DNA from 3 places in the Rahnella sp. RFA10(1/100) genome. Region 3 is predicted to be linked to each of the others. Evidence: predicted binding sites of a transcription regulator. Region 3 holds the regulator's gene; each other region holds the start of a gene.
What was found. The regulator Fur, encoded in region 3, represses iron uptake genes when iron is present. The targets are predictions, from matches to a motif close to ATAATAATGAGAACNACTATCAA.
Positions count from the first base shown of each region.

Region 1: efeU (iron uptake transporter permease EfeU) is a predicted target of Fur. The motif match lies at 6,206-6,228, and genes of this name have one in related genera.
Region 2: feoA (ferrous iron transporter A) is a predicted target of Fur. The motif match lies at 2,699-2,721, and genes of this name have one in related genera.

Region 1 is NZ_SEWR01000001.1:654,285-664,329, reverse strand. Features, by position in the region: gene ETV65_RS02805 (hypothetical protein) at 1-20, opposite strand, end outside; gene putA (trifunctional transcriptional regulator/proline dehydrogenase/L-glutamate gamma-semialdehyde dehydrogenase) at 82-4,056, opposite strand; gene putP (sodium/proline symporter PutP) at 4,569-6,053, shown strand; gene efeU (iron uptake transporter permease EfeU) at 6,302-7,153, shown strand; gene efeO (iron uptake system protein EfeO) at 7,200-8,327, shown strand; gene efeB (iron uptake transporter deferrochelatase/peroxidase subunit) at 8,387-9,682, shown strand; partial or broken gene ETV65_RS25355 (AMIN domain-containing protein) at 9,867-10,045, shown strand, end outside.
Region 2 is NZ_SEWR01000005.1:68,305-78,349, forward strand. Features, by position in the region: gene greB (transcription elongation factor GreB) at 1-49, shown strand, start outside; gene ETV65_RS15960 (Tex family protein) at 161-2,491, shown strand; gene feoA (ferrous iron transporter A) at 2,908-3,132, shown strand; gene feoB (Fe(2+) transporter permease subunit FeoB) at 3,219-5,537, shown strand; gene ETV65_RS15975 (FeoC-like transcriptional regulator) at 5,546-5,782, shown strand; gene ETV65_RS15980 (LysR family transcriptional regulator) at 5,877-6,797, shown strand; gene mdcH (malonate decarboxylase subunit epsilon) at 7,140-8,075, opposite strand; gene ETV65_RS15990 (malonate decarboxylase holo-ACP synthase) at 8,103-8,729, opposite strand; gene ETV65_RS15995 (AEC family transporter) at 8,743-9,705, opposite strand; gene mdcE (biotin-independent malonate decarboxylase subunit gamma) at 9,896-10,045, opposite strand, start outside.
Region 3 is NZ_SEWR01000001.1:1,371,218-1,381,262, reverse strand. Features, by position in the region: gene ETV65_RS06345 (OprD family outer membrane porin) at 1-1,282, shown strand, start outside; gene chiQ (ChiQ/YbfN family lipoprotein) at 1,296-1,631, shown strand; gene fur (ferric iron uptake transcriptional regulator) at 1,764-2,219, opposite strand; gene fldA (flavodoxin FldA) at 2,531-3,058, opposite strand; gene ETV65_RS06325 (methyl-accepting chemotaxis protein) at 3,480-5,144, shown strand; gene ybfE (LexA regulated protein) at 5,220-5,501, opposite strand; gene ybfF (esterase) at 5,763-6,545, opposite strand; gene seqA (replication initiation negative regulator SeqA) at 6,787-7,341, shown strand; gene pgm (phosphoglucomutase (alpha-D-glucose-1,6-bisphosphate-dependent)) at 7,366-9,009, shown strand; gene ETV65_RS06300 (PadR family transcriptional regulator) at 9,304-9,888, shown strand; gene kdpE (two-component system response regulator KdpE) at 9,878-10,045, opposite strand, start outside.

The sequences.
Region 1 (10,045 bases), 720 kb from region 3:
TCACTGCAACTGAAATCCAAAAAGTTTCCTCAGGCTTTTTAAAAGCCGCCCACTTGCAGCGGCTCTCCTGCAACTCCTGCTTTACCCGATCGTCATCAGACTCGCATTTCCCCCGGCGGCAGCCGTATTCACGCTCAGTGAACGTTCATGTAACAGACGTTCCAGCAGAATATTGTCCTCACCGCGCGCAAAGCCCTGTACCGATATAATGGCTCCCGGACGCTGGGCAATGGTCTGGCAAAGTTCGCGCAACTGATCCGCATCACCGTGGTAAATCACCGCGTCAAACACCTGCGTGTCGGTCTGCCAGTCTTTGGCGAAATCGATACGCGCCTGTACTGCTTTTGGCAGGCTGTTGAACAAATCACGTTGCAACGGCGCTTCCGGCCAGAGAATACGGCAACCTGTCGCGGTGACGGCGGCAAGTTGGATCAGGACATCATCCTGATTATCAGCCAGCGCCAGAACGCGCTCACGCGGTAACAGCGCGTAAGTGTTGCGTTCGCCGGTAGGTCCCGGCAGGGTACGCAAGGTGCCGCCCTGACTGGTTTGCGCGAAACGTTCGCAAACCGTGACAAACTGCTCGCGGTGCTTCTGTTCTGTCGCCCATTGTTGCAGCGCGCGGTGAGGTGCCAGCAAGGCCTCGCGGACGGAGGTATCGAGCGGCAGTTCGCGATCCTGCCGTAACAGGGTTTGCGGTACGGCGTCTTGCGGACGGCTGCTCAGCAGGCGATACAGATACAGCGGGCCTCCGGCTTTAGGACCGGTACCGGACAGACCTTCGCCACCGAACGGTTGCACACCCACCACGGCACCGACCATATTGCGGTTCACGTACATGTTGCCGACGTGCGCCTGCTGGGTAACACGATGAATGGTTTCGTCGATGCGGGTATGAATGCCCAGCGTCAGGCCGTAACCGGCAGCATTAATCTGACCGATCAGCGTATCCAGGTCCTGACGGGCATAGCGCACCACGTGCAGCACCGGTCCGAAGATTTCTTTCTTCATCTCATCAAAGCTTTCCAGCTCGATCAGCGTGGGTTTCACAAAGGTGCCGCGGCTCCACTCCTGCTGGTCAGCGGTAAATTCCTGCGTGGCCTGATACACGGTGCGGCCTTTGGCACGCATCGCATCGATATGTTTTTCGATACCGGCTTTGGCTTCGGCGTCGATCACTGGCCCGATATCGGTACTCAGACGCTCCGGATTGCCCATGCGGCACTCCGCCATCGCACCGCGCAGCATTTGCAGCGTGTGATCGGCGACATCCTCCTGAATGCATAACACACGCAGAGCTGAACAACGCTGGCCGGCACTGTCAAAGGCCGAGGCCACCACGTCCATGACCACCTGTTCGGTCAGCGCGGAAGAATCAACAATCATGGCGTTCAGGCCGCCGGTTTCGGCGATAAGGGGTGTCGGACGTCCCTGCGGATCCAGACGACCGGCAATGTTGCGTTGCAAGATACCCGCGACATCCGTCGAACCGGTAAACAGCACACCACGGACACGTTCGTCATTCACCAGTTGCGAACCGACCGTTTCCCCCTGACCGGGCAGCAGTTGCAATACGCCAGCCGGTACACCGGCTTCATGCAGAATGCCCACGGCCAGCGCAGCGACCAGCGGCGTTTGTTCAGCGGGTTTTGCCAGTACGCTGTTGCCTGCGGCCAGCGCGGCAGCAATCTGACCGGTAAAGATTGCCAGCGGGAAGTTCCACGGACTGATACAGACCACCGGCCCCAGCGGACGGTGTGTGTCATTGGCGAAATCTTCGCGGATCTGCCCGGCGTAATAATGCAGGAAATCTACGGCCTCACGCACTTCAGCGATGGCGTTATTAAAGGTTTTTCCTGCCTCGCGCACCAGCACACCAAGCAGGTTTTGCAACTGCGCTTCCATCAGTTCTGCGCCGCGTTGCAGGATGGCGGCACGTTCTTCGGGAGGTGTCGCAAACCATATCGCACCGGCAGCAGTTGAGGCATCCAGCGCACGGCTGATTTCCGCCTCCGTCGCTTCCCGAACATACCCGACGATATCGGTATTTTCAGAGGGATTGATCACCGGCAGGAATTCGCCATCATCCGTCTGCGCATCAATTATCGGTTGTGCTTTTACCGGATGGCTGGCGCTTTGCAGCAGGGCGCTGGACAGGGATGCCAGGCGGTGTTCGCTGGACATGTCCAGACCCGCAGAGTTGACGCGTTTGTCACCGTAAAGATTGCGCGGCAGTGCGATACGCGGGTGCGGTAGTCCGACCTGACCTTCACTGGCGGCCAGCGCTTCAACTGCCAGAACCGGATCGGCAACCAGTTCCCCGATCGGTAACGTGGCATCAGCGATACGGTTAACAAAGGACGTGTTCGCACCATTTTCCAGCAGACGACGCACCAGATACGCCAGCAGCGTTTCATGTGTACCGACCGGGGCATAAATACGGCACGGGCGGTTCAGTTTGCCGTCAGAAATTTTCCCCACCACCTGCTCGTACAGCGGTTCACCCATGCCGTGCAGACACTGGAATTCGTACTGTCCCGGATAATAGTTATTTCCGGCCAGTTGATAAATCGCCGCCACGGTGTGGGCGTTATGCGTTGCGAACTGCGGATAAATCAGGTTTGGCACGGCCAGCAGTTTACGGGCGCAGGCCAGATAGGAAACATCGGTGTAAACCTTGCGGGTATAAACCGGATAATCCTCCAGACCGTCCATTTGCGCGCGCTTAATTTCGCTGTCCCAGTACGCGCCTTTCACCAGGCGGATCATCAGACGGCGGCGGCTGCGCTGTGCCAGATTGGTCAGGTAATCAATGACCATCGGACAACGTTTCTGATACGCCTGGATCACGAAGCCGATACCGTTCCAGCCGGCCAGTTCCGGTTCAAAGCACAGTTTTTCCAGCAAATCGAGAGAGATTTCCAGACGGTCAGCTTCTTCGGCATCAATGTTAATGCCGATGTCGTAACTGCGTGCCAGCAATGTCAGCGAAAGCAGGCGCGGATACAATTCTTCCATCACACGTTCATATTGCGCCCGGCTGTAACGCGGGTGCAGGGCGGAAAGTTTGATGGAAATGCCGGGGCCTTCATAAATGCCGCGACCATTGGATGCCTTGCCAATGGCATTGATCGCCTGCTGATAAGACAGTAAATAGGCCTGGGCATCTTTTCCGGTCAGCGAGGCTTCTCCCAGCATGTCGTAGGAATAGCGGAAACCTTTTTCTTCATGTTTACGGGCATTGGCCAGCGCTTCGGCGATGGTTTCACCGGTTACAAACTGTTCACCCATCAGGCGCATCGCCATGTCCACGCCTTTGCGGATCAGGGGTTCACCGCTTTTACCGATAATACGGTTCAGAGATTTTGACAGACTTGCTTCATTGTGTGTCGCGACCAGTTTTCCGGTGAACAGCAAACCCCAGGTTGCGGCGTTAACGAACAGCGACGGGCTGCGTCCCAGATGTGAATGCCAGTTACCGTTGCTGATTTTGTCGCGGATTAACGCATCGCGTGTCGGTTTGTCGGGGATACGCAGCAATGCTTCCGCCAGACACATCAGCGCTACGCCTTCCTGAGAAGACAGAGAGAACTCCTGCAACAGGCTTTGCACCATCCCGGCGCGGCCGTTTGCACTCTTTTGGTTTCTGAGTCTGGTGGCGATATCAGCCGCGAGTTTCAGCGCTGCATCATTGAGCGGGGCAGGCAGACGCGCCTGTTCAAGCAGCATGGATACGGCTTCAGGCTCAGGGCGGCGATAGGCGGCGGTGATAGCCGAGCGGCTGACCGACTGTGGCAGAATTTGCTCAGCGAAATCAAGGAATGGCTGATGGGCTTCCTGAACAGGTTGTACAGCGGCATCTTCCGCACCTTCAGGTGCAGCGCCATTCAGTGCCGGAATTTCCGGCAGTGTATCGCCGTTTTCCAGCCGTTCAAGATAGGAAAATATCGCTTGTTTGATCAGCCAGTGCGGCGTGCGGTCAATTTTGTGAGCCGCTTCTTTTAGCCTGTCACGCGTACCTTCATCCAGCTTCACGCCCATCGTGGTCATACCCATGCGCAAACACTCCATATGAAAAATTTCAGGTGAATTCGTTATCTTTATGTCGAGCAATATCTTCTATGTTGCAACCTTGTGCAACCTTGTTAATGCATGAAGTGTGCCTGTTGTGATTCACCTGGCATTTTTAACAAGAAAATAACGGCATGGATCTTGCCTGTCTTGTCATGGCGTCAATATCAAGGGTTATATCGGGTGCAACTTTCCGTGCTGCAAAGTACAACCCGTATTGCGGATAACTGTGATGGAGGGTGAATTTTGTGTATTTGAAATGTTAAAAATATTGAAAAGTGGATAAGGCTAAACCAGTATCCGGCTCGACAGTAATTTTGAATAAAAACCATACAGAGTCAGTGACTATATAAAAATATGGAGAGTCTTGCTGCAACCTTTAGAGGTTTCAGCCATCATCTCGCCCCGGCAGGTTTTTGGCAGCACTTCGGGTGGAGTGCTGCCGGGACAGACAGGTGCCGGACAACATCGCAAAAAATAAGAAAGTGGAGAATGGAATGACAATGAACACACCGATGCTGGTGACGTTTTGTGTTTATATTTTCGGGATGATTTTGATTGGGCTCATCGCGTATCTACGAACCAAAAACTTTGATGATTATATTTTGGGCGGACGCAGTCTGGGCAGCGTGGTCACGGCGCTGTCCGCCGGTGCTTCCGACATGAGTGGCTGGTTGTTAATGGGGCTGCCGGGTGCGATTTTTATTTCCGGCATTTCGGAAAGTTGGATCGCGATTGGTCTGACTATCGGCGCATACCTGAACTGGAAACTGGTGGCGGGGCGGCTACGTGTACACACCGAAGCCAATAACAATGCGCTGACGTTGCCGGATTACTTTACGCATCGTTTTGAAGATTCGAGCAAGCTGCTGCGCATTATTTCCGCGATTGTGATTTTGGTGTTCTTCACCATTTATTGTGCCTCCGGCATCGTGGCCGGTGCACGTCTGTTTGAAAGCACCTTCGGCATGACGTACCAGACCGCGCTGTGGGCCGGCGCGGCGGCGACTATCCTTTATACCTTTATCGGCGGTTTTCTGGCCGTCAGCTGGACCGATACCGTGCAGGCCAGCCTGATGATTTTCGCACTGATCCTGACACCGGTTATCGTCATCCTCGCCGTTGGCGGCATTGATACCTCGATGATGGTCATCAAAGCCAAAAATCCTGAATACACTGATATGTTTAAGGGCATGAATCTGGTGGCGATACTGTCATTGCTGGGCTGGGGGCTGGGCTATTTCGGTCAGCCGCACATTCTGGCGCGTTTCATGGCGGCCGATTCTCACTTCACTATCCGCAGAGCGCGCCGTATCAGCATGACATGGATGATTTTATGTCTGGCAGGTACCATCGCTGTAGGATTCTTCGGCATCGCGTACTTCAGCAATAATCCGGCTGAAGCGGGCAACGTGACGCAAAACGGTGAGCGCGTGTTCATCGAGCTGGCGAAAATTCTGTTCAACCCATGGATTGCCGGGATCTTGTTGTCCGCTATTCTGGCAGCGGTCATGAGTACCCTGAGTTGTCAGCTACTGGTGTGTTCAAGCGCCATTACTGAAGATTTCTACAAAGCTTTTCTGCGAAAAGGCGCGAGTCAGCGCGAACTTGTGTGGGTGGGGCGTGCAATGGTGCTGATCGTGGCGCTGATTGCTATTGCGCTGGCTGCCAACCCGCAAAACCGGGTTCTCGGTTTGGTCAGTTATGCCTGGGCCGGTTTCGGTGCCGCATTCGGGCCGGTGATCCTGATTTCCGTGATGTGGAAACGTATGACGCGTAACGGTGCACTGGCGGGGATGTTGGTCGGTGCAATAACGGTGATCCTTTGGAAACAATATGGCTGGGCTGAATTATACGAAATCATTCCCGGTTTCATTTTCGCGTCACTGGCTATCTGGATTGTCAGCCTGACGGGGCGTAAGCCTTCCGCCGCTGTTGAGCAGCGTTTCACCGCCGCGGAAGCGGAATATAAAACTGTTTAACCGATAATCTCCTGTTGTGTCACTCAGACCGGGGTCATTCAGGCCCCGGTTTTCAGCATTATCCGCCGCATAAGCCTTCCGTCTGATTTTTTCATGTGTATTTACCGATCCCCTTTCAAAAAAAGGATCGGTTGCCTCTTGTATTTCTTTTGGCAAGAATGATAATCACTATCGTTTCTTTTTACTTTTCTTTACAGAGGCCTCATACATTCTGTGGTTCGTCAGAATTCAGGGGCCGGGAGCTCGTCATGTTCGTTCCGTTTCTCATTATGTTTCGCGAAGGGCTGGAAGCTGCGCTGATCGTCAGCCTGATTGCCAGCTACCTCAAACGGACGCAACGCGGGCAGTGGCTCGGTGTGGTCTGGATTGGCGTTTTCATCGCCGCTGCGCTGTGCCTGGCGCTCGGTCTTTTCATCAATGCCACGACCGGTGAGTTTCCGCAAAAACAACAGGAGCTGTTTGAAGGTATCGTCGCCGTCGTCGCGGTGTGCATTCTGACATACATGGTGTTCTGGATGCGCAAAGTGTCAAGGTCTATCAAAGTGCATCTGGAAGGGGCGATTGATCATGCGCTGAATTCCGGTCGCGGTCAGGGCTGGGCACTGGTTGCGATGGTGTTTTTTGCGGTTGCGCGTGAAGGGCTGGAATCGGTGTTTTTCCTGCTGGCAGCCTTCCAGCAAGACGTGGGTATTGAAGCCCCGATCGGTGCAGTGCTTGGCCTCGGCGCGGCCATCGTGCTGGGTTTCCTGATTTATTACGGCGGCGTGAAACTGCATCTGGCGAAGTTTTTCAAATGGACCAGCCTGTTCATCCTGTTTGTCGCCGCCGGACTGGCTGCGGGCGCTATCCGCGCGTTCCACGAAGCGGGGTTGTGGAACCGTATGCAGGACATTGCCTTTGATCTGAGCGGGACTTTATCCACACACTCTTTATTTGGCACCTTGCTGGAAGGGATGTTCGGGTATCAGGAAGCGCCGACGGTCAGCGAAGTTGCGGTGTATTTCCTGTATCTGATCCCCGCGCTGTTCCTGTTCTTTATTCCACAGAGTAAATCGCCTGTGGCTGCGCCGGTTTCTGCCGGGCAAAAAACACAACGTTAATTTTATCAACTTCATTCCTCATTTTGCCCTTGCCACGGAGTTACACATGCCACATTTTCGCCGTAAAGCTTTACAGATCGCCCTGTTGTCCCTGCCGGCCTTTGCGCTGAGCGCCAACGCGCTGGCTGCTGATGTTCGTCAGGTCAAAATTGCTGTTAATGACAAACAATGTGAACCGATGACGCTGACCGTGCCGGCCGGTAAAACTCAGTTTGTTATCCATAACAACAGTCAGAAAAACCTGGAATGGGAAATCCTCAAAGGCGTGATGGTGGTGGAAGAACGTGAAAACGTGGCGCCGGGTTTCACGCAGAAAATGACGGCTAACCTTGAGCCGGGCGAATACGACATGACCTGCGGCCTGCTGAGCAATCCGAAAGGTAAACTGACGGTTACCGCTGAAGGTACGGCCGCTTCCGGCAAGCCTGACGCCATGGCGCTGGTCGGCCCGATTGCGGAATACAAAGTGTATGTGACTCAGCAGGTGGCTGAACTGGTGGCACATACCAAAGCCTTTACGGACGCGGTGAAGAAGGGCGATCTGGCGAAAGCGCAATCCCTGTACGCTTCTACCCGCGTTTACTACGAGCGCATCGAACCGATTGCCGAACTGTTCTCTGATCTGGACGGCAGCATCGATGCCCGTGAAGATGATTTCGAGAAAAAAGCCGAAGATCCTAACTTCACCGGTTTCCACCGTCTGGAGAAAATCCTTTTCGCGGACAAAACCACCCAGGGCACCGAACCGTTTGCCGACAAGCTGTATGCCGATACCGTTGATTTGCAAAAACGTATCGCAGAGCTGACCTTCCCGCCAAGTAAAGTGGTCGGCGGCGCAGCGGGCCTGATTGAAGAAGTGGCCGCCAGCAAAATAAGCGGCGAAGAAGATCGTTACAGCCGCACTGATCTGTGGGATTTCCGGGCCAACCTTGATGGCGCACAGAAAATTGTCAATCTGCTGCGTCCGTTGCTGGTCAAAGCCGACAAACCGTTGCTGGATAAAATCGACGCCAACTTCAAAACCGTTGATGCGCTGCTGGACAAATATAAAACCAAAGACGGTTACGAGAATTACGAAAAACTGTCTGATGCGGACCGTAACGCAATGAAAGGTCCTATCACCACGCTGGCAGAAGACTTGTCCAAACTGCGCGGTGTACTTGGTTTAGATTGATATCTTTAGCGCCTCCCCCTGCGCAGGAGGAGGCGCTTTTAAATTCCTGAGGCATAGCAATGAGCAACAAAAACGATAATCAGAACGAAGTTTCTTCTTCCCGCCGCAGTTTACTCAAGGGCGTGGGATTGTTAGGCGGGGCATTTGCCCTGGGCGGCGCAGCCACAGCGCAGGCTGAGAAAACACCCGGAGCAAAGAACGAATATACACCAGGGACTGTTTCCCCTGACGAGCGCTGGGGCAGGCAACCCTATTATGGCGAGCATCAGGCGGGTATTTTAACGCCGCAACAGGCATCGATGATGCTGGTTTCCTTTGACGTGCTGGCCACTAACAAAGCTGATCTGGAGCGTCTTTTCCGTCTCCTCGATTCACGTTTTGCCTTCCTGACCACAGGCGGCACTGCGCCTTCAATGGATCCGAAATTTCCGCCCATGGATTCAGGGGTGATGGGCGCAGAAATCTACCCGGACAATCTGACCATGACGCTTTCTGTCGGGGATTCTCTGTTTGATGAGCGCTTCGGGCTGGCACCACATAAGCCTTTGAAATTACAACGCATGACACGTTTCCCGAATGATTCTCTGGATGCCAAACTCTGCCACGGTGACCTGTCCTTGCAAATTTGCGCCAACAACAGCGATACCGTGGTGCATGCGCTGCGGGACATCATCAAATATACGCCTGATTTACTCAGCGTACGCTGGCGTCGTGACGGCTTTATTTCGTCCCATGCGGCGCGCAGTCAGGGCAAAGAAACGCCGATCAATCTTCTGGGCTTTAAGGATGGTACGGCGAACCCGGATGCCAAAGATAAACCTTTGATGGATAAAGTTATCTGGGTGACCGGCGGGCAGGGCGAACCGGCCTGGACGGTGGGCGGCAGTTATCAGGTGACACGTCTGATCCCGTTCAAGGTGGAATCCTGGGACCGCACGCCGCTGCAGGAGCAGCAGTCTATTTTCGGGCGCGACAAAGCCACCGGCGCACCGCTGGGGATGGAAAAAGAGCACGACGTGCCGGATTACGAAAAAGACCCTGATGGCAAGACGATCCGCCTCGATGCGCATATCCGTCTGGCGAATCCGCGCACTAAAGCCACCGGAGACAGCCTGATGTTGCGCCGTGGTTACAGCTATTCCCTGGGTGTGACTAATTCCGGGCAACTGGAAATGGGACTGGTTTTTGTCTGTTATCAGCATGACCTGGAAAAAGGTTTCCTGACCGTGCAGAAACGTCTGAACGGTGAAGCGCTGGAAGAATATATCCGCCCTAACGGCGGTGGCTTCTTCTTCACGTTACCGGGCAATAAAGACGAAAGTCACTATCTCGGACAATCGTTAATCGAAGCGTAATTTAACTCCTTCCCTTCGCCGGGGAGGGAGCCGATCCCAGAGGAACCCAAACCAGACATCATTTTTACGCCTGGTTACGCATTTCATTGCCTGTTAATACTCCGCCTCATCCAAAAAAATCTCAGTAATGTCATGATGATAAATCGCAAAACTGATTTATTACGTTGCCTGTTCTGAGACTGTTATGACCATCAACCATACCCGCAGAAAATTACTGATTTTTGGCATCGGACTTTCGCTGACCGCGCCGCGTTTGTACGCCGCCCAAAAAGCGGTGCGGATCACCATGACTTCAGATGCCAGTCAGATTCACCTGGCACTCCCTGCGGCAGATAAACGCTGTCGCGTGTTTATGCTCAGTGC
Region 2 (10,045 bases), on a different contig from region 3:
GGTCGGCGACGCAACCTGGTACGTCAATGAAATTGAATACGTGAAATGATCAGCTAACTCCCAAAACACGCAGGTGGATGGCCTGATGACTGGCATTTTATGTCTTCAAACCGTATAACTGTGCCCTGCTTTTTTAAACGAAAAAACTGATACCAGACCTATGAATGATCAACTGAGCCGCATTATCGCAAGTGAATTGCAGGTTCGCCCGGAGCAGGTTGCTTCCGTGGTGCGTCTGCTGGATGAAGGTAATACCGTGCCGTTTATTGCACGGTATCGTAAGGAAGTCACCGGTGGGTTGGATGATACCCAACTGCGTCAGTTGGACACCCGTCTGGGTTATCTGCGGGAGCTGGAAGACCGTCGCCAGACCATTCTCAAATCCATTGAGGAGCAGGGAAAACTCAGCGACGATCTGGCGAAAGCCATCAATACCACGCTGAGCAAAACCGAGCTGGAAGACCTTTACCTGCCGTTTAAACCAAAGCGTCGCACGCGCGGACAAATCGCCATTGAAGCCGGACTGGAACCGCTGGCCGAACTGTTGTGGAACGCGCCGCAAAATGAGCCGGACGCTGCTGCCGCAAAATTTGTCGATGCAGACAAAGGCGTAGCGGACGCCAAAGCCGCACTTGACGGCGCACGTTATATTTTAATGGAACGCTTTGCAGAAGATGCCTCGCTGCTGGCAAAAGTCCGTGATTATTTGTGGAAAAATGCCCATCTGACCTCCCGGATGGTGGAAGGTAAAGAGCAGGAAGGCGCGAAATTTCGCGACTACTTCGATCATCACGAACCGATTTCCCAGGTACCTTCGCACCGTGCGCTGGCGATGTTCCGTGGCCGCAACGAAGGTATTTTACAGCTGGCGCTGAATGCCGATCCACAGCATGACGAACCGCCAAAAGAAAGCTATGCCGAACAACTGATCATCGACCATCTGGGTTTGCGCCTGAACAATGCGCCTGCTGACGTCTGGCGTCGCGCCGTGGTCAACTGGACATGGCGTATCAAAGTCCTGCTGCATCTCGAAACTGAACTGATGGGCACCGTACGTGAACGCGCAGAAGATGAAGCAATTAACGTTTTTGCCCGTAATATGCACGATTTGCTGATGGCCGCGCCGGCCGGTATGCGCGCCACCATGGGGCTTGATCCGGGTTTACGTACCGGTGTGAAAGTCGCCGTTGTGGATAACACCGGTAAACTGGTGGATATCGATACCGTTTATCCCCATACCGGTCAGGCGGCAAAAGCCGCGCAACAGGTTGCCGCGTTGTGCATCAAACACAACGTCGAACTGGTGGCGATCGGCAACGGCACCGCGTCGCGGGAAACGGAACGTTTCTTCCTCGAGCTGCAAAAACAGTTCCCGGCGGTAAAAGCGCAGAAAGTGATTGTCAGCGAAGCCGGTGCATCGGTGTATTCCGCTTCCGAGCTGGCGGCACTGGAATTCCCGGATCTGGACGTTTCTATTCGCGGAGCCGTCTCCATCGCACGTCGCTTGCAGGATCCGCTGGCTGAGCTGGTAAAAATCGACCCGAAATCCATCGGTGTCGGTCAGTATCAGCACGACGTCAGCCAGAGCCAGCTGGCGAAAAAACTCGATACCGTCGTGGAGGACTGTGTGAACGCCGTGGGTGTCGATCTCAACACCGCTTCCGTTCCTCTGCTGACCCGCGTGGCGGGCCTGACCCGCATGATGGCGCAGAATATTGTCAGCTGGCGCGATGAAAACGGTCAGTTCCGTAACCGCGGGCAGTTGCTGAAAGTCAGCCGTCTGGGGCCAAAGGCCTTTGAACAATGCGCGGGCTTCCTGCGCATCAACCACGGCGATAATCCGCTCGACGCCTCGACAGTTCACCCGGAAACCTATCCGGTCGTGGAACGCATTCTGGCAGCGACACAGCTGGCACTGAAAGATCTGATGGGTGATTCCAATGTGTTACGCGGCCTGAAAGCCAGCGAATTCACCGATGAGCAGTTCGGTGTGCCAACGGTCACCGACATTATCAAAGAGCTGGAAAAACCGGGGCACGATCCGCGTCCTGAGTTCAAAACCGCCACCTTTGCCGATGGCGTCGAAACCATGAACGACCTGATGCCGGGTATGATCCTCGAAGGTTCTGTCACTAACGTTACCAACTTTGGTGCGTTCGTCGATATTGGCGTCCATCAGGACGGTCTGGTTCACATCTCATCGCTTGCGAACAAATTCGTCGAAGATCCTCACACAGTGGTGAAGGCGGGTGACATCGTGAAAGTCAAAGTGATGGAAGTCGATCTGCAACGTAAACGTATCGCGCTGACTATGCGACTGGACGAACAGCCCGGCGAAGCACCGGCACGGCGTCCTTCCGCACCGGCGACAGATTCCCGCGATAATCAGAAGCGTCATTCACCGGGCAAACCGGCGGGGCGCAATGCGGCTCCTGCCGGTAACAACGCGATGGCCGATGCGCTGGCAGCTGCACTGAGTAAAAAACGGTAATTTTCCTTTTGCTCCTCTCCCTGTGAAAGCCGCTGATAATCAGCGGCTTTTTTTACGCCTCTTTTTTCGACACTTTTTAAACTCTCTCCTAATGAATCAATCACTGAGGTAAATCAATAAAACGCACATCCCGCAGGCATAGGATAGCGACGCGGTGGAGATACCCGCGAAGAGGCCCACCTCTTTTCTTTTGTCTCCATACGCGTACTAATTATGATAATTATTCTCATTTGTACTTCTTTGTGTATTCAGTGCACCGCCAGTTTCAGGCTGGCCATTTCGCACCAGGGACAATTTCAGAGCAATATTTTTAGCAACATAAATCGCCAGTCAGTGGAACCACCGGGCAAGGACGCACGGCGCAAAATCACTAAAACGCCGTCATCCATTAATGCCTGATCGCCTCGCGAGGAATTATGCAACTTCAGTCAAAACGTGCTTATAAAATTACCGGCTTTTCACACGAAATCAGCCCGGCTTACCGGCAGAAACTGCTGTCACTCGGGATGTTGCCGGGTTCATTTTTCAACATAATCCGCGTGGCGCCGATGGGCGATCCGGTACAAATTGAAACCCGCCGTACCAGCCTGGTGGTCCGCAGAAAAGATCTCGATCTGCTGCAACTCGAGATGATGGCCTGATCCCCCGTCAGGCCGGTGACAGTACATTTTTCGCGGCGGGCCTTGCGCTTGCATATTCACCTTTTCTCACACGCAGACTTTAACGTATGAAACCATTAACTATCGGCCTGATTGGTAATCCGAACTCAGGTAAAACCACCCTTTTCAATCAGTTAACCGGTTCCCGTCAGCGTGTCGGTAACTGGGCAGGCGTCACTGTCGAGCGCAAAGAAGGTCAGTTCGCCACCGCAGAACATCAGATTACGCTGGTGGATTTACCCGGTACCTACTCCCTGACCACCATTTCCGAGCAAACCTCGCTCGATGAACAAATTGCCTGCCATTACATTCTTAGCGGCGACGCGGATCTGATGATCAACGTCGTGGATGCCTCAAACCTCGAGCGTAACTTGTACCTGACGCTGCAACTGCTGGAGCTGGGCGTACCGTGCATCGTGGCGCTGAACATGCTTGATATCGCCAAAATCCAGAACATCAATATTGATATCCCTGCGCTGTCTGCCCGTCTGGGTTGCCCGGTGGTGGCGCTGATCTCTACCCGGGCCAGTGGCATCCAGGAACTGAAAGTTGCCATCGACGCATTGCCTCAGGTGGCTGCGCTGGAGCGTGTGCAATATCATCCGCTGCTGCAACAGGAAGTCGATGTGCTGGCCGCCGGCATGCCGCAAGACATGTCGCTACAACAACGCCGCTGGCTGGCGCTGCAAATGCTTGAAGGGGATATTTATAGCCAGACACACGCAGGCAACGCGCACGCTTTATTGCCGCAGGTGAAAGCCCGGCTGGCTGAGCAAAAACTGGAAGACCCGGCGCTGCTGATTGCCGATGCGCGTTATCAGAGTATCGCGACACTCTGCGCGGAGGTCAGCAATTCTCATCTCACGGCACCGAATAAACTGACGCAGGTGCTCGATCGGGTGATCCTCAACCGCTTTCTGGGCGTGCCGGTTTTTCTGCTGGTGATGTATCTGATGTTCGTACTGGCCATCAACATCGGTGGCGCGCTGCAACCTATTTTCGATATCGGCTCAGCTGCGATTTTCATTCAGGGTATGCAGTGGATAGGCTTTACCCTGCATTTCCCGCAGTGGCTGACCATTTTTCTGGCGCAGGGGATAGGCGGCGGTATCAACACCGTGCTGCCGCTGGTGCCTCAAATTGGCATGATGTATCTGTTTCTGTCATTCCTTGAAGACTCCGGTTATATGGCGCGTGCCGCGTTCGTCATGGACAGACTGATGCAGTCACTGGGTCTGCCGGGCAAATCCTTCGTACCGCTCATTGTTGGCTTCGGCTGTAACGTGCCGTCTATTATGGGCGCCCGCACGCTGGATGCACCGCGTGAACGTCTGATCACCGTGATGATGGCGCCGTTTATGTCATGCGGTGCACGTCTGGCGATTTTCGCGGTGTTCTCCGCGGCCTTTTTCGGACAGGACGGCGCATCCGTAGTGTTCTCGCTCTATCTGTTAGGCATCGTGGTCGCCATCCTGACCGGCCTGCTGCTGAAATACACCATCATGCGCGGCGAAGCCTCACCGTTTGTGATGGAACTGCCGGTGTATCACGTTCCGCATCTGAAAAGCCTGCTGCTGCAAACGTGGCAGCGTCTGAAAGGTTTCGTGTTGCGGGCCGGTAAAGTGATCGTCATCGCCAGTGTTTTCATCGGTGCACTGAACAGCTTCTCGTTCAGCGGCAAGGCGGTGGATAACATCAATGACTCGGCGCTGGCGTCAGTCAGTAAAGTCCTGACACCGGTGCTCTCACCGATGGGCGTCCATCCTGACAACTGGCAGGCGACCGTGGGGCTGGTGACCGGTGCCATGGCAAAAGAAGTGGTGGTCGGTACGCTGAATACGCTCTACACCGCCGAACACATCACCCATGAAGGTTTCGATGCGGCCAGTTTCAATCTGTTCGATGAACTGGGCGGTGCGGTGAAAGCAACCTTGCAGGGCCTGAAAGACACCTTCAGCATCAGCGTGCTGTCAAACCCGATCGAAGCCAGCAAAGGTGACGGCGAAATGGGCGTCAGCTCGATGGGCGTCATGAGCACCAAATTTGGCTCGGCGATTTCGGCTTACAGCTACCTGATCTTCGTATTGCTTTACGTGCCTTGCGTCTCGGTGATGGGGGCGATTGCCCGTGAAACCAGCCGCAGCTGGATGACGTTCTCCATCTTCTGGGGACTGAATGTGGCGTATTCGCTGGCCACGCTTTTCTATCAGGCGGCGACGTTCAGCCGTCATCCGGCACACAGCGCCGGTATGATCCTGAGCGTGCTGATTTTCAATGCCATCGTCTTAACCGCCCTGCGCAAAGCCCGCAGCCGGGTCAGCATCCATCTGCATCCGCGCAATGTGGCGGCCTGCTGTAAACCCGCTACCGGCAGCGACTGTCACTAGGAGATAAAATGACCAGTCTGATTCAGGTTCGCGACACTCTCGCACTGGCCGGACGGGCAGATGCCCGCCAGCTCAGCCATCAGCTTAATGCCCCACAGCCGCTGGTGCAGGCGATGCTTGAACGGCTGGTCGCCATGCACAAAGCAAAAGTCATCGAAGCCGATGACAACTGCCTGAGCGGCAGTTGTAAAAGCTGCGCCGACGGCAAGAAGTGCCTGACAATTTCTTACACCCTCATTCCCTGATACCGGCCTTTCCGCCCTTCCTGAATAGTCGCCCGGCGGCTATTCAGCTATCATTTCAGACCGCAACGGCCTACAACGCGCCGCAGGAGCCTGCATGATCGACAGTGAAATCACCTTCCGTAAACTCGAAATTTTTCTCGCCTATATGGAAAAGCAAAACATCACCCGCGCTGCCGAACAACTCGGTCTGAGCAGCGTCAGTGTGCATCGCGCCCTGCATTCACTGGAAGAAGGCTTGCGCTGCCCGTTGTTTATCCATCGTGGCCGCAATTTGCTGCCGCTGCCTGCCGCTGAAGCGCTGCTGGAGCACGCGACGCAGGTCATTGAGCAAATGGAGCACGGGATTCTGGCGACCCGGCGTGCCGCCGGTTATGGCGATAAGCGGCTGAAAGTCGGCACGTTATATTCACTGACACTGGAAACCATTCCGCGTCTGATCATGGGGCTGAAACTGCGCCGTCCGGAGCTTGAACTGGAGCTGGTGATGGGGTCCAACAATGATTTACTGCACAAGCTGGAAGACGGTCAGCTGGATGCCATTCTGATTTCGACCAGTGATTCCAACGTTGATGCCCAGCGTTACGATCAGTTGCCCCTGTTTCAGGACGATATTTTCCTCGCTGCCCCGGCCAGCGCTGAGCTGGCTTCAGAAGGCACAGCAGACTTACGCGATTTCAGACAGAAGAAATTCGTGTCGCTGGCCGAAGGGTTCGCCACCTATCACGGCTTTCAGGAAGCCTTTCAGGTCGCCGGTTTCGAGCCGGACATCGTCACGCGGGTGAATGATATTTTCTCGATGCTGAGTCTGGTGCAGGCAGGGGTTGGCTACACCCTCATTCCAGGCAGAATGAAAGGCGTGTATGAAAATACGGTGAGATTACTGCCACTGGCAGAAGCCTATCAGATGCGCCAGACCATCTCGCTGGTCTTCCCGCACAGCCGCGAGCACGACCCGAATTTGCTCGCCCTCGCCGCTGAAAGCCGGATGTATGCGTTAACGAGCAGAAAACGCTGACAAGCGCTCGCTGTTTTGCGCAATCAGCACAAGCGGCCAGTGCGTTTTATCAGGATGGTGGCTCCAGATAGCTGATTCCGGAATGCTCACGCCGTCATAACGCATTTTCGAACCGTCATAAGGGTAAAACTGTCCTTTTTCCGTATCATGTTGTTGAATCGTATTTCAAACCGTCTGGTCAGAGTGGCTGGACTGTACGACCTTTCAAGCACGATCATTTGCGAATCCCCGCGAATTAAAACTGGCATGATATCCCTTCATTCAGAGTGGCTGGACAATAGCACGTTGCACAATAATCAAACAATGCAATGTGTTTTCATCACCAACCTGTCATGCCTTTACTCAGCGTTCGTTTTCCCGTAACCGTGTTGCGAGACGTGCCGCAACCTGCGTGCCCGACTGACAGACAGACAGCGCTTCGCCCTGCTCCATCGCACGGCGTGTCAGGCCGGTCAGCACTGAGCCCGGCGGCATTTCTATCGCCAGCCGCACATCATGCTGGTAGGCCGCCACCATGGCATCCCGCCAGTTAACGGTACGCGCCATGTTCATTGCCAGATCGCCGGCGATTTTTTCCGGCTGCCAGTACACACGTCCGGTCGTTCCGCTGAGATAACCGCAGGCCGGACGGGAAAGATGAATCTGTTTAAACGCCTCCGCCAGTTTTGTCGCAGGCTCATCGAGCAGCGCACAGTGTGACGGCACACTGACCGCCAGCTGATGTGTTTTCTGCGCGCCCCGTGTTTTGGCGAGCTGCATCACCTGTGCCATGGCGGCATCGCTGCCCGCAATCACCAGTTGATCTTCCGCATTAATATTTGCCAGATACACCGGTGATGTGGCGCTGTTGACCTGAGCCACCAGTTCCTCAATCTGCGCCTGACGCAGGCCGGTGATCGCTGAAAGACCAAAGCCATGGGGATAAGCCTGCTGCATCAGTTCACCACGCAATGCCACCAGCCGGACGGCATCACCGAAGCCTAGCGCACCGGCAATCACCGCGGCTGGAAACGCGCCAATCGACAGCCCGCTGCAAAAATCCGCCTCAATCCCTTCGGCCTGACATTGTTTCGCCCAGACCACACCGGCAATCAATAAGCACAGTTGTACCGCACGGGTGGAACGCAAAGCATCGGTGCTGTCGAGCAACAGGACGTCTTCACCCAGTGCGAGACTTGCCTGTTCGATAAGAGAATGCGTGAGCGGATTATCCGGCAGGCGATGCAGCATCTGCGGCACCTGCGGCCCTTGTCCGGGGAAAGTAAATAAGATTTTCATCGTGCTCCTTGCTTCTTTTGGCCGGTATCACTCTGCCGGCAATTGCCACGGGTCGCGCACCAGCAACGGGCCGGACGCCGTTTTCAGCATGATGTCACCGCCACGCAGCCATTCGCTGAGCGCAAATCCACCCCGTGGTGTATTGATCTGAACATCGGCGCGGCAGGGCAGCCGCTGAAGCTGGTCGTAAAAATCAGAAAACTGAGAGGGTTCTGCCGGCGTGTCGCAGCGCACCAGTAAATCGAGATCGCTGTCGGCGTGCATCACCGGGAGATCACTCACCAGCGCATACGCACAACTGCCTGTCACCCCCCAGACGAAGGGCCATTGCAGACTGCACAACGTAATCAGCGCCTGCACCGGTTGCTGAGACACAAACGGCGAGTGTAAAAGCGCGTTGACGTCGCTGATCAGGGATTCCGGTGTGACAACCCGCATCACCGCCGCCGGATCAATCCAGGCGGCGGTCCGCTGAATGCGGGTCAGCCCGCGAATACCCACCGGAACCGCACCGTCAGCACGCTTATCGCGACGCACCACCAGCGGCAGCGCCGTGCGCCAGCAGGTGTTCACCCATTCGGGTAAACCGCCGTCGTTCTCAAGCGCTGAACGGTCACTGATCCAGACAAAATCATGGGCACGCGGGTCAGACATATTCAATCCTTGTTTAATGCAGGGCTGCCGTTAACGAGATAAACAGCGGCAGGGTCACGATACACAAAACGGAACTGATCAGCAGTGAGGCTTCAGCATCCGGAGACTGCACGCCGAAACGGTTACCGAACACGATACCGAAGAAACCGGCAGACAACGCAATCATCAGGATAGCGGTCACCGCAACCTGACCACTCAGGCCAAACGCCAGAACCAGACCCCAGGCGATGAACGGCTGGATCAGATTTTTCGCCACACAAGATAACAGCACCGGACCGTTAATTTTCAGTTTACGGGCTGACAGAATCACACCGGTCAGGAACAGCGCAGACGCGGTCGCTGACAAACCCAGCGGCTTAATCGACGCCAGGAAGATTTCCGGCATTTTAATGCCAATCGCTGACAGGATCACGCCCAGCAACGGTGCCCAGACGATCGGTTTTTTCACGGAACGCCACATCAGAACCGGCAGCAGTGTCAGGGAAGACCCCTGATTTTCACCACTGAGACGCGCTTTTTCACGTTCCAGAATCAGCAGGCAGAACGGTGTCATCAGCACGGAACCGCAGGCGATAGAGACCGCAACGGACAACGATGTTGATGGCGCATCACCCAGCACGCTGCTCAGAATAGGCAACCCCAGCGCCGCATAGTTTGGCAGGGCTACGGTCAGCGTCAGAACGGCAGCGTCCTGCGGCGATTTTTTAAAGACTTTGGTGCAGATAAAGTAAATCGCCGCATAGGTGATCCACATGGCCAGAACCAGCACCAGAATCAGCGGTGACTGCTCCACAATGCCTGACCACGGGGTCTGTACGGTGGCGGCAAACAGCGCAGCGGGTAAAGCAAAATCCATCACGAATATATTCAGTAAAGAGACATTCTGGTTATCCACCATTTTCGCTTTCCCGGCGTAAAAGCCGAGGATCATGATGACGAAAATAGGGGCAAGCGCGTGCAATATTACGTAAGTCATAGCGTTTTTCCTGAGGCAAACAATGATTGCTCAGTCGGCGCCGGTGCGATGGTTTTTTTAGTATGACAGTCCAGTAGCAGACAACAGCAGGCCCTCACCCTGACGGATATGTCAGGGCGGGAACCCGCAATGCGGCTGCGTCACGCTGTTTGCAGGTGCGTTACCGGTTGAGACTGAAAGTGTTAAAGAATTACCATTCCTGACGCATCTGCTGGCGAACGCGCTGCGAACTTGCGCGGTTTTCTGCACCCAGACGGTTGCTGAGGCTAACGCCTTCTTTGCGTGCGTCCTGGATATTTTGCCAGACAGCGTTTTCTACGCTGCTGATGTCATCGGGTGT
Region 3 (10,045 bases):
AGATTTGAACAAAACCAAAGAAGAAACCCGTCCGGATGGCTCAAAAGTCACCGTCAATAATTCCGACTACAACAAATACGCGACTAACCTTTCACACTCCACTGCTAACCTGAATCTCGATTTTTCCTCTGGTTATGCCTGGGACATGTTCGGTATCGACGTTGCGGCCTTCACCGCCATTGAATTAGCCGAAGCCAGTGACAGCACTCATCCAAACGAAATTGCATTCTCTTCTAAAAACCACGCTTATGACGAGGATTACTCAGGTGATAAAGGCGGGGTCAGTCTCTACAAAGCGGCCGGTAAATTTAAATATGGCGGATTCTGGGGACATGCGGGCTATATTCAGCCCACAGGGCAGACGTTGATCGCACCGCACTGGAGCTTCATGCCGGGGACTTATCGCGGTGCGGAAGCCGGGTATAAACATGATTTCGGTGATCCGGGTGAACTGAGTTTCTCCTATATGTGGGCCGACGAATATAAATCGCCCTGGCATCTGGAAATGGATGATTTCCGCCAGAATGATAAGAAAACCGGCGTTTCTTATATTCACTCACTCGGTGCGAAATATGACTTTAAAAATGACTTCGTGCTGGAAGGCGCGTTTGGTCAGGCTGAAAGTTATGTCGATCAGTACTTTGGCAAAGCCTCGTACAAAATAGATTTGCTGGGCAATCCGCTGACTACCAGCTATCAGTTCTATGGGGCAGAAGATCGTATCAGCGACAAAAATGATCCAAACAGTTTGTATGATGGTCTGGCCTGGTTGCAGGCGTTAACTTTCGGCTATACCACGGGTCAGTTCAACTGGCGTCTGGAAGGGACGATGGTGAAAGCGGAAGGGAACCAGGGTTACTTCCTGCAACGTATGACGCCGACGTATTCCTCTTCAAACGGCCGTCTTGATGTGTGGTGGGACAACCGTTCGGACTTCAACGCTAACGGTGAAAAAGCAGTATATGCAGGCGTGTTGTATGACCTGGCAAAATGGGATTTACCGGGCTTAGCCGTCGGTGGCTCCTATGTTTATGCATGGGATGCCAGGCCGAGCACTAACGCGGCTTACGACCAGAGTCAGCGCCTGAAAGAAAGCGCCTGGAGTCTGGATGCGCTGTACACCATTCAGGAAGGCCGTGCGAAAGGGACATTGTTCAAACTGCATTACACCCAGTATGACAATCATTCGGATATTCCAAGCTGGGGCGGCGGATACGGCAATATTTTCCAGGATGAAAAAGACGTGAAATTCATTGTTATCGCTCCATTCACTATTTTCTGAGGTCGCTATGTCGATGAATAAATTATTGATGACCGTGGTATCCGCTGTTCTGCTGGCGGGTTGTGCGCCGACAGCCGATCAGGCTGAAATATCCAAAACGCGTGAGGCTTACAGCGCCTGTATTAATACGGCGGAAGGCAATCCGGATAAACTGGCATCCTGTCAGGCGGTGCTGAATGTACTGAAACAGGAAAAAGCCCACCAAAAATTTGCGGAACAGGAAACGGTTCGCGTGGTGGATTACCAGCAGTGTCTTACGGCACGCAAAACCGGTAATGGTCAGGCGTATGCCGCAGATTGCGGAAAGATATGGCAGGAAATCCGGGCCAATAACGCTCCGAAACCGTAAAACGAATCGCAGAAATCAAACCCCGGCGTGCCGGGGTTTTTTTAGGGTTGCTGAAATCCAGACATAAAAAAACCGCTTTTCAGCGGTTAATGAATTCACAGCCTGTCGGCAACGGGGTTGCCACATGCCATATTAGTGCGCAGGTTTATCGTTGTGCAAAGACTCATCTTCGCGGCAATCACCTGCTTCACAATGACCATAGAGATACAGACTATGGTTGGTCAGTTTGATGCCGTGTTTCTTAGCAATCTCACGCTGACGGCCTTCAATATACTCATCACGAAATTCGATTACACGTCCGCAATCCAGGCAGATGAGGTGATCGTGGTGATGCTGCTGAGTCAGTTCGAATACGGACTTGCCGCCTTCGAAATTATGACGGGTAACGATACCGGCGTCGTCGAACTGGTTCAGAACGCGGTAAACCGTTGCCAGGCCAATTTCTTCACCCATATCAATTAATTGCTTGTAAAGATCTTCCGCACTAACGTGATGACCTTCCGGCGCTTGCAGCACTTCCAGGATTTTGAGGCGCGGAAGCGTGACTTTTAAGCCAGCTTTCTTCAGTGCGGTGTTGTTGTCAGTCATGCGGATTCAGTCCTGTTACTATGTGCTAATCAAGTTGAGGCATGCAGCCTGTGGCATCGGCGGCACAAATTATTCGTTTAGTCTCTTCGTTTACGCAAGTGTGCCAATTGTCGTCAACGATAGCCTGTTAATAAAGATCACAATTTGCCGGTCACATTGGTAATGCAACGACTTGATCGATAGAAAAAACAGAGGAACTCAGTGTACCTTGATACGACCGAAAGTTACAATTTTGTAGCAGTTAAATTGTTAATTTCAGTAATAGTTTGGCCCTTCAATTGTAGAATAAATCCTCAGGGCCAACAGGGTTTTTAGCCAATAATTTCAGAAAGGCTGAGTTCTTCTGTGATCTGTTTCACCCAGGCATCAACACGTTCACTGGTCAGTTCCGGCTGGCGATCTTCGTCAATTGCCAGTCCTATGAAATGCTTATCATCAGCCAGGCCTTTAGAGGCTTCAAAGTGATACCCTTCGGTAGGCCAGTGTCCGACAATCACTGCGCCGCGTGGCTCAATGATATCGCGCACGGTGCCCAGTGCATCGCAAAAATATTCGGCATAGTCTTCCTGGTCACCACAGCCAAACAGTGCAACCAGCTTACCTTCGAAATCTATCTCTTCCAGCGTTGGGAAAAAGTCGTCCCAGTCACACTGCGCTTCACCGTAATACCAGGTTGGAATACCGATAAGCAAAATATCGAATTTTTCCAGATCCTCTTTGCTGCTCTTCGCAATGTCATGCACCTCTGCAACATCTTTACCCAACTGTTTCTGGATCATTTTTGCGATGTTTTCGGTGTTACCTGTATCGGATCCAAAGAAGATACCTACAACGGCCATAAGATTACCTAACCTCTTGTTCTCAATGAAGTGCTCTGCAACGCAGGCAATAATAATGCAGATGATAGCAAACTCGTGCGGCGGAGAATATGCTTCTGCTCGCCTTCTTAGCTGGGAAATAAGTTTATCGGGCAATATTTTTAAGTGTTATCGCCTTTGTGTGCTTTCACGCAGGGTGCGTTAACCTCAGGCTGAATAAGGTCAAACGCAAATTGAAGAAATAAGTCGTCACAATACTAAATTTCGAGAATATTCCGCCGATAGATGATGCGAGAGCAATCTCAACATAATAAAGAAATCGATGCCCGGAGAGGTGTTCAAACATGTCCTGGGGCACTTGCCTGCTGGTTACCTGTCTTGATTCTCCGCATCCCCCTCAATCCTCAGGCCAGAAACAGTCATGTTTCGAGAGAGGCATATCGTGCAGTTTTTAAAAAATATTACCATCAGGGCCGCTTTGTTAACAATTCTTGGCATTTTTTGTGTCATGTGGGCGGGTGTTTCCCTATACACCGTTACCTCCCTTGACACACTGACCCAAAATACCAAAAACAGTACCGAGCTGGTCAATAATATGGCGCTGATCAATAAAGGAAATGATCAGTATTTCCGTACCGTAACTCGCCTTACGCGTGCCGTCGCACAGCTTCAGGCCGATCCGTCAAAAGGTCCGGAAATTTTTGATACCGCCAAACAATCCCTCACCGGGCTGACCCAGGCACTGGCTAATTTTAAAACGGCGCCGCATCCGGGGCTGGAAGATGTTGCCGTGCAGGAACTGATCACCAATTGGGAAAATCTGATTACCCAGGGCGTCACGCCAATGTTCGACGCAGCCTTCAGTAAGAACACGGAGTTATATAACCAGTTAGCCAACACTACCGTACCTGCACTGAGCCGCAGTTTTGGTGTCTCGATGGACAAAGTCGGCGGTCAGATCGCGGTAGATTTTGATGCATCGCAACGGCAGTCTGCCCATCTGACCTCATTCAGCAAAGTGATTCTGCTGACGGCCTTTGGTATCGGGCTGGTGATCTTATTACTGACTGACCGTTATCTGGTCATGGCGCTGGTGAAACCCTTGGATAAAATCCGTGATCACTTCGCGGTGATCGCCAGCGGCGATCTGACGCTTTATCTGGATGAGTTCGGTAAAAACTGCGCCGGTAAGCTGATTCCGTTACTGAACCTGATGCAGTCTAGCCTGGTGAATACCGTTCAGACCATCCGCAACTGCACCAATCACATCTATCAGGGCGCGTCAGAAATTTCAGCCGGAAACAATGATTTATCTTCCCGTACGGAAGAGCAGGCATCTGCACTGGAAGAAACCGCTGCCAGCATGGAAGAACTGACTGCGACGGTTAAGCACAATGCTGATAACGCTCATCATGCCAGCCAGCTGGTTATGGAAGCTTCTACCACTGCGCAGAAAGGTGGCAACATCGTGGCGGATGTGGTCAGCACCATGAAAGATATCTCCGGCAGTTCGAAGAAAATTGCTGAAATCACTTCCGTGATTAACAGCATCGCTTTCCAGACCAACATTCTGGCGCTGAATGCCGCAGTAGAAGCAGCACGTGCAGGCGAGCAGGGGCGTGGTTTTGCAGTGGTTGCCAGCGAGGTGCGCAGCCTGGCACAACGCAGTGCGCAGGCTGCAAAAGAAATCGAACAGCTCATCAGCGAATCGGTTTCCCGCGTCGACAGCGGCTCGAAACTGGTTGAAAACGCCGGTCAGACAATGAATGAAGTGGTGCGCTCAATTACGCATGTCACCGACATCATGGCGGAAATTGCGTCTGCGTCTGACGAACAAAGTAAAGGAATCAGTCAGGTAGCGGTAGCGGTCACAGAAATGGACAGCGTTACACAACAGAACGCCGCACTGGTAGAACAGGCGTCACAGGCCGCAGTATCGCTGGAAGAACAGGCTTCGTTGCTCAACAACGCCGTCGCAACGTTCAAACTGAAAGACAGCGTCACGAATGTGGGTTCACGTCCGGCGAAGTCGATTTCAGCACCCTTGTTGCGTCCTGATACCGGCAGGCTTTCGGCGAAAAGTGCTGAAAACTGGGAAACGTTCTGAGTGGGAAGACGTAAATTAGCGTGGAATAATTAAGAAAAACAAACGGGTAGCCTTATCGGGTTACCCGCTTTTCAATCAACCTTCATGACCGTTAAGATGCGACAGCAGCATCTCTTCAATCAATTCGCTACGACTGATATTGCGTTCTTCTGCCAGCTTATTGAGCATGTCAACAGCATCGGCATTCATTTTCAGCTCCACACGACGCAGGCCGCTCGCTTTATCGCGGCGTAACTGGTTGCGCTTATTGATCCTGAGCTGTTCATCACGGGATAGCGGATTTGTTTTTGGACGCCCCGGACGACGGTCATCTGCGAACAGATCAATCGTCGTGCGATCCAGTTGTTCTTTTGCCATAGGTAGAGGTACAACCAGGGAAGTTTTTACATCGGGAAACGGCAAGCCGTTCCTGACGAGCGTTTCACACATTTCGGGCTAAGAAACCCTGACCCAATTCACCCCCCGCGACTCACTGTGAGTAAAACGGGGCGGCAAAATTATAGCGCGCAATCATACACTGGCGCCCCAGGGGTTCACAACGCCTGATTGCCCTGATTTCATGATAACTTCTTAAGTTGTGCAGACTTTTTGCACAATTTATCCCCAGGATGTTAAACCTCAGGCCACATCGATGAAACGGTGCACAGCGCGCAGTACCGCATCGGGTCTTTCCGCATGCACCCAGTGACCGGCTCCCGCCACCACATGTGCTTTGGCCTGTGGAAACTGGCGGGCAATCGCGTCGCGGTATTCATCCTGCACATACGGCGATAAGCTCCCGCGGATAAACAGCGCCGGATGATCCCATGCTGGCACATCTTCCCAGCCGGTAATGGTTTCGTATTCACTGAGCAGCACGGGCACGTTGAAGCACCATTCGCCCTGGCGGAAGGACTTAAGCAAAAACTGGATCACGCCGTCTTCCTTTATATACTGGCGCATACAGTCGCTGGCAGACGTGCGGTCACGGAGTCTTGCGTCGGTCACAGCGTTAATGGCCGCGAAAATCTCATCATGACGACGGACGTGATAATCCACGGGGGCGACATCAATGGCGATCAACTTTTCGATACGATCGGGGATCCGTGCCGTCAGCGCCATCGCGGCTTTGCCGCCCATCGAATGGCCGATAACGATGATTTTTTGGAAACCAACAGCATCCAGCGTTTCTTCTAAATCTTGTGCCATGGCGGCGTAAGACATTTCATCAGAACGTCCGGACTGGCCATGATTACGCAAATCCACCTGTAACACGTTATGCTGTTGTCTCAGGTCACGGGCCAGAATACCCAGATTATCCAGGGTGCCGAACAATCCGTGGATAAGCAAAACCGGCAGTGCAGTGCTGCCAGTCACTTCAGATCCCTGCAGGCGATAATGTAATTTCATAGAGAAGTTCATACAGATAAACAATCTCATTAGGTTATCATGACTTGCGGATAATTTTTTAAAACAGAAAGTGTCTGCCAGATGCCTGAGCGGGATTTGACTACCAGGAACAGAACGGGCCGGAGCCTGCATGCAGCAAAATCGGGAAGTTGTCTGGATTTTACTTTGCAGCGCAATTCCCCTGTTTGTTACTGCGTAGAAATTTGTATAATCCTTTTGAATGAATTAAGTAGAAGAACAGTACTGGATAAAGATGAAAACTATTGAGGTTGACGAAGAACTCTACCGCTACATTGCCAGCCACACGCAGGCAATCGGTGAAAGTGCGTCTGATATTTTACGCCGTATGTTGAAGTTTACTGCCGGTCAGACCGCTCCTGACGCGCCAGCGACGACTTCTGTTATTGCCGGAACTGTTGCGCAGGAAAAACCTGCTGTCGCAGCGGCACCGACGTCGCGTGATAAAGTCCGCGCCGTCCGTGAACTGCTGTTGTCCGACGAATACGCAGAACAGACTAAAGCGGTTAATCGTTTTATGCTGATCCTCTCGACCTTGTATACCCTGAACCCTAAAGAATTTGCGACAGCGACCGACTCTCTGACCGGGCGCACGCGGACTTATTTTGCCGGTGACCAGCAAACCTTGCTGCAAAACGGCATACATACCAAACCTAAACACGTTCCCGGAACGCCGTATTGGGTTATTACGAATACCAACACAGGTCGCAAACGCAGCATGATCGAACACATCATGCAGCTCATGCAGTTCCCGGCGGAACTGACTGATAAAGTATGCGGCACCCTCTAATTTCAGCGTAAGGGAGAAGCGCCAGTGGCTAATCACCCCCGTGCAGGGCAACCTGCTCAGCAAAGCGATTTGATCAATGTGGCGCAGTTAACGTCACAGTATTACGTTCTGCAACCGGATCCGGCAAACACAGCACATGCTGTGAAATTTGGTACGTCCGGCCATCGCGGTAGTGCGTTGCGTCACAGCTTTAATGAAGCGCACATCCTGGCAATTGCTCAGGCGATTGCCGAAGTGCGTAAAGAGCAGGGTACCACCGGCCCGTGCTACGTGGGTAAAGACACCCATGCGTTGTCCGAACCGGCGTTTATCTCTGTGCTGGAAGTGCTGACCGCCAATGGCGTGGATGTCATTGTTCAGGAAGATAACGGGTTCACGCCGACCCCTGCGGTGTCGCACGCCATTCTGACGCATAACCGTCACGGCAGCGCGCTGGCGGATGGCATCGTCATCACGCCTTCACACAACCCACCGGAAGATGGCGGCATCAAATATAACCCGACCAACGGGGGGCCGGCAGATACTAATCTGACTTCCGTGATTGAGAAACGTGCTAACGCATTGCTGGCCTCAAAACTGGCAGGCGTGAAACGTCAGTCTCTGGATCTGGCGTGGAAAAGTGGCCATCTGCAAGCGAAAGATCTGGTTCAGTCGTTTATCGAAGGGCTGACCGATATCGTTGATATGGCTGCGATTCAGAAAGCGGGTCTGAAACTGGGTGTCGATCCGCTTGGCGGTTCCGGTATCGAATACTGGAAGCGTATCGCGGAACATTACCAACTGGATCTGACGCTGGTTAACGATGAAGTCGATCAGACTTTCCGTTTTATGCATCTCGACCATGACGGCGTGATCCGTATGGACTGCTCGTCTGAATCTGCAATGGCCGGTCTGCTGGCGCTGCGTGATAAATTCGATCTGGCCTTTGCCAATGATCCGGATTATGACCGCCACGGTATTGTGACGCCTGCCGGTCTGATGAACCCGAACCATTATCTGGCGGTGGCGATTCAGTATCTGTTCCAGCATCGTCCGCAATGGGGCAAAGAGGTTGCCGTCGGTAAAACGCTGGTATCGAGTGCGATGATCGACCGCGTGGTAGAAGATTTGGGCCGTAAACTGGTGGAAGTGCCGGTTGGGTTCAAATGGTTTGTTGATGGTCTGTTTGACGGCAGCTTCGGATTTGGTGGCGAAGAAAGTGCCGGGGCTTCTTTCCTGCGTTTCGACGGCACACCCTGGTCGACCGACAAAGATGGGATCATCATGTGCCTGCTGGCCGCAGAAATTACTGCTGTTACCGGCAAGAACCCGCAGGAACATTACAACGAACTGGCTGCGCGCTTTGGTGCACCAAGCTACAACCGTATTCAGGCACCTGCGACGCACGCGCAGAAAGCCGCACTGTCTAAACTCTCTCCTGAACAGGTGAAAGCTGACACACTGGCCGGTGACCCGATCACTGCCCGTCTGACCAACGCACCGGGTAACGGCGCGTCTATCGGTGGTCTGAAAGTGATGACCAAAAATGGCTGGTTTGCGGCGCGTCCGTCCGGTACGGAAGAAGCTTACAAGATCTATTGTGAAAGCTTCCTCGGTGCTGAACATCGTGAGCAAATCGAGAAAGAAGCGGTAGAAATCGTCAGTAAAGTGCTTGCCGACGCGAAATAAGCCGTTTTCTTTATCTCATCAAAGGCGCTGATTATTCAGCGCTTTTTTTTTGCCCGTTTTTTGCCGGAAGTTCAGACATAAAAAGATATATCTAAATTCGCTTCCCGGTCTTGCCAGTTTCTGAAAACCGATCTAGTTTAGATATATCGAAATGATTCGATATATCTAAATAGGACATGCACTATGTTTAGTAAAATGTTTGAGGGTCGCCATCGCGGCCACGGTAGTCGTGAAGAAGGGCATCGCGGCCATTGCCGTCATGAATCAGAATACAGCGATCACAGCGAGCGTCACATGTTACGTCGTGACGGTCGCCATCGTGGTGAAGAAGGGCGTGAACATCGCGGGCGTGGTGAAGGCCGCCGTGGTGAACGCGGTGCACACCGTCTGTTTGAACATGGCGATTTACGCCGCGTACTGCTGGCGCTGGTGGCGAAGAAACCGAGCCACGGTTACGAACTGATCAAAGCGATTGAAGAAGCCTCTTCCGGTCTTTACGTGCCAAGCCCGGGCGTGATTTACCCGACGCTGACACTGCTGGAAGAGCAGGACTTCCTTGAGCCTGTCGCCACGGGCAACGGCCGGAAAAGCTACCAGATAACGGAAGCCGGTAGAGCGGAACTGGCACAGCATCAGGCGACGGTTGATATGATTTTTGCCCGTCTGGCGGGGGCGCAGCGTCCGCGTGAAAACAACCTGGCAGAAGGCATTCAGGAATCGATGCACCGCCTGCGTCACGCGCTGCGTTCTAACATGATGCGGGCGGATTTAACGTCGGAACAGGTGGTGCGTGTGAGTGCGATTTTGCAGCAAGCCGCTGAAAGTCTGGAAGCCGAATTTGGTGAGGCCAAACCGGAGACCGACCGGCCTAAGGCATAAAGCGATAGCCCACGCCGGTTTCGGTCAGTAAATGACGTGGCCGGGTGGCATCGGCCTCCAGTTTCTGCCGCAAATGTCCCATGTAGATGCGCAGATAATGGCTGTGTTCAACATAATTCGGGCCCCAGACGTGGCTCAGTAACTGACGCTGAGTGAT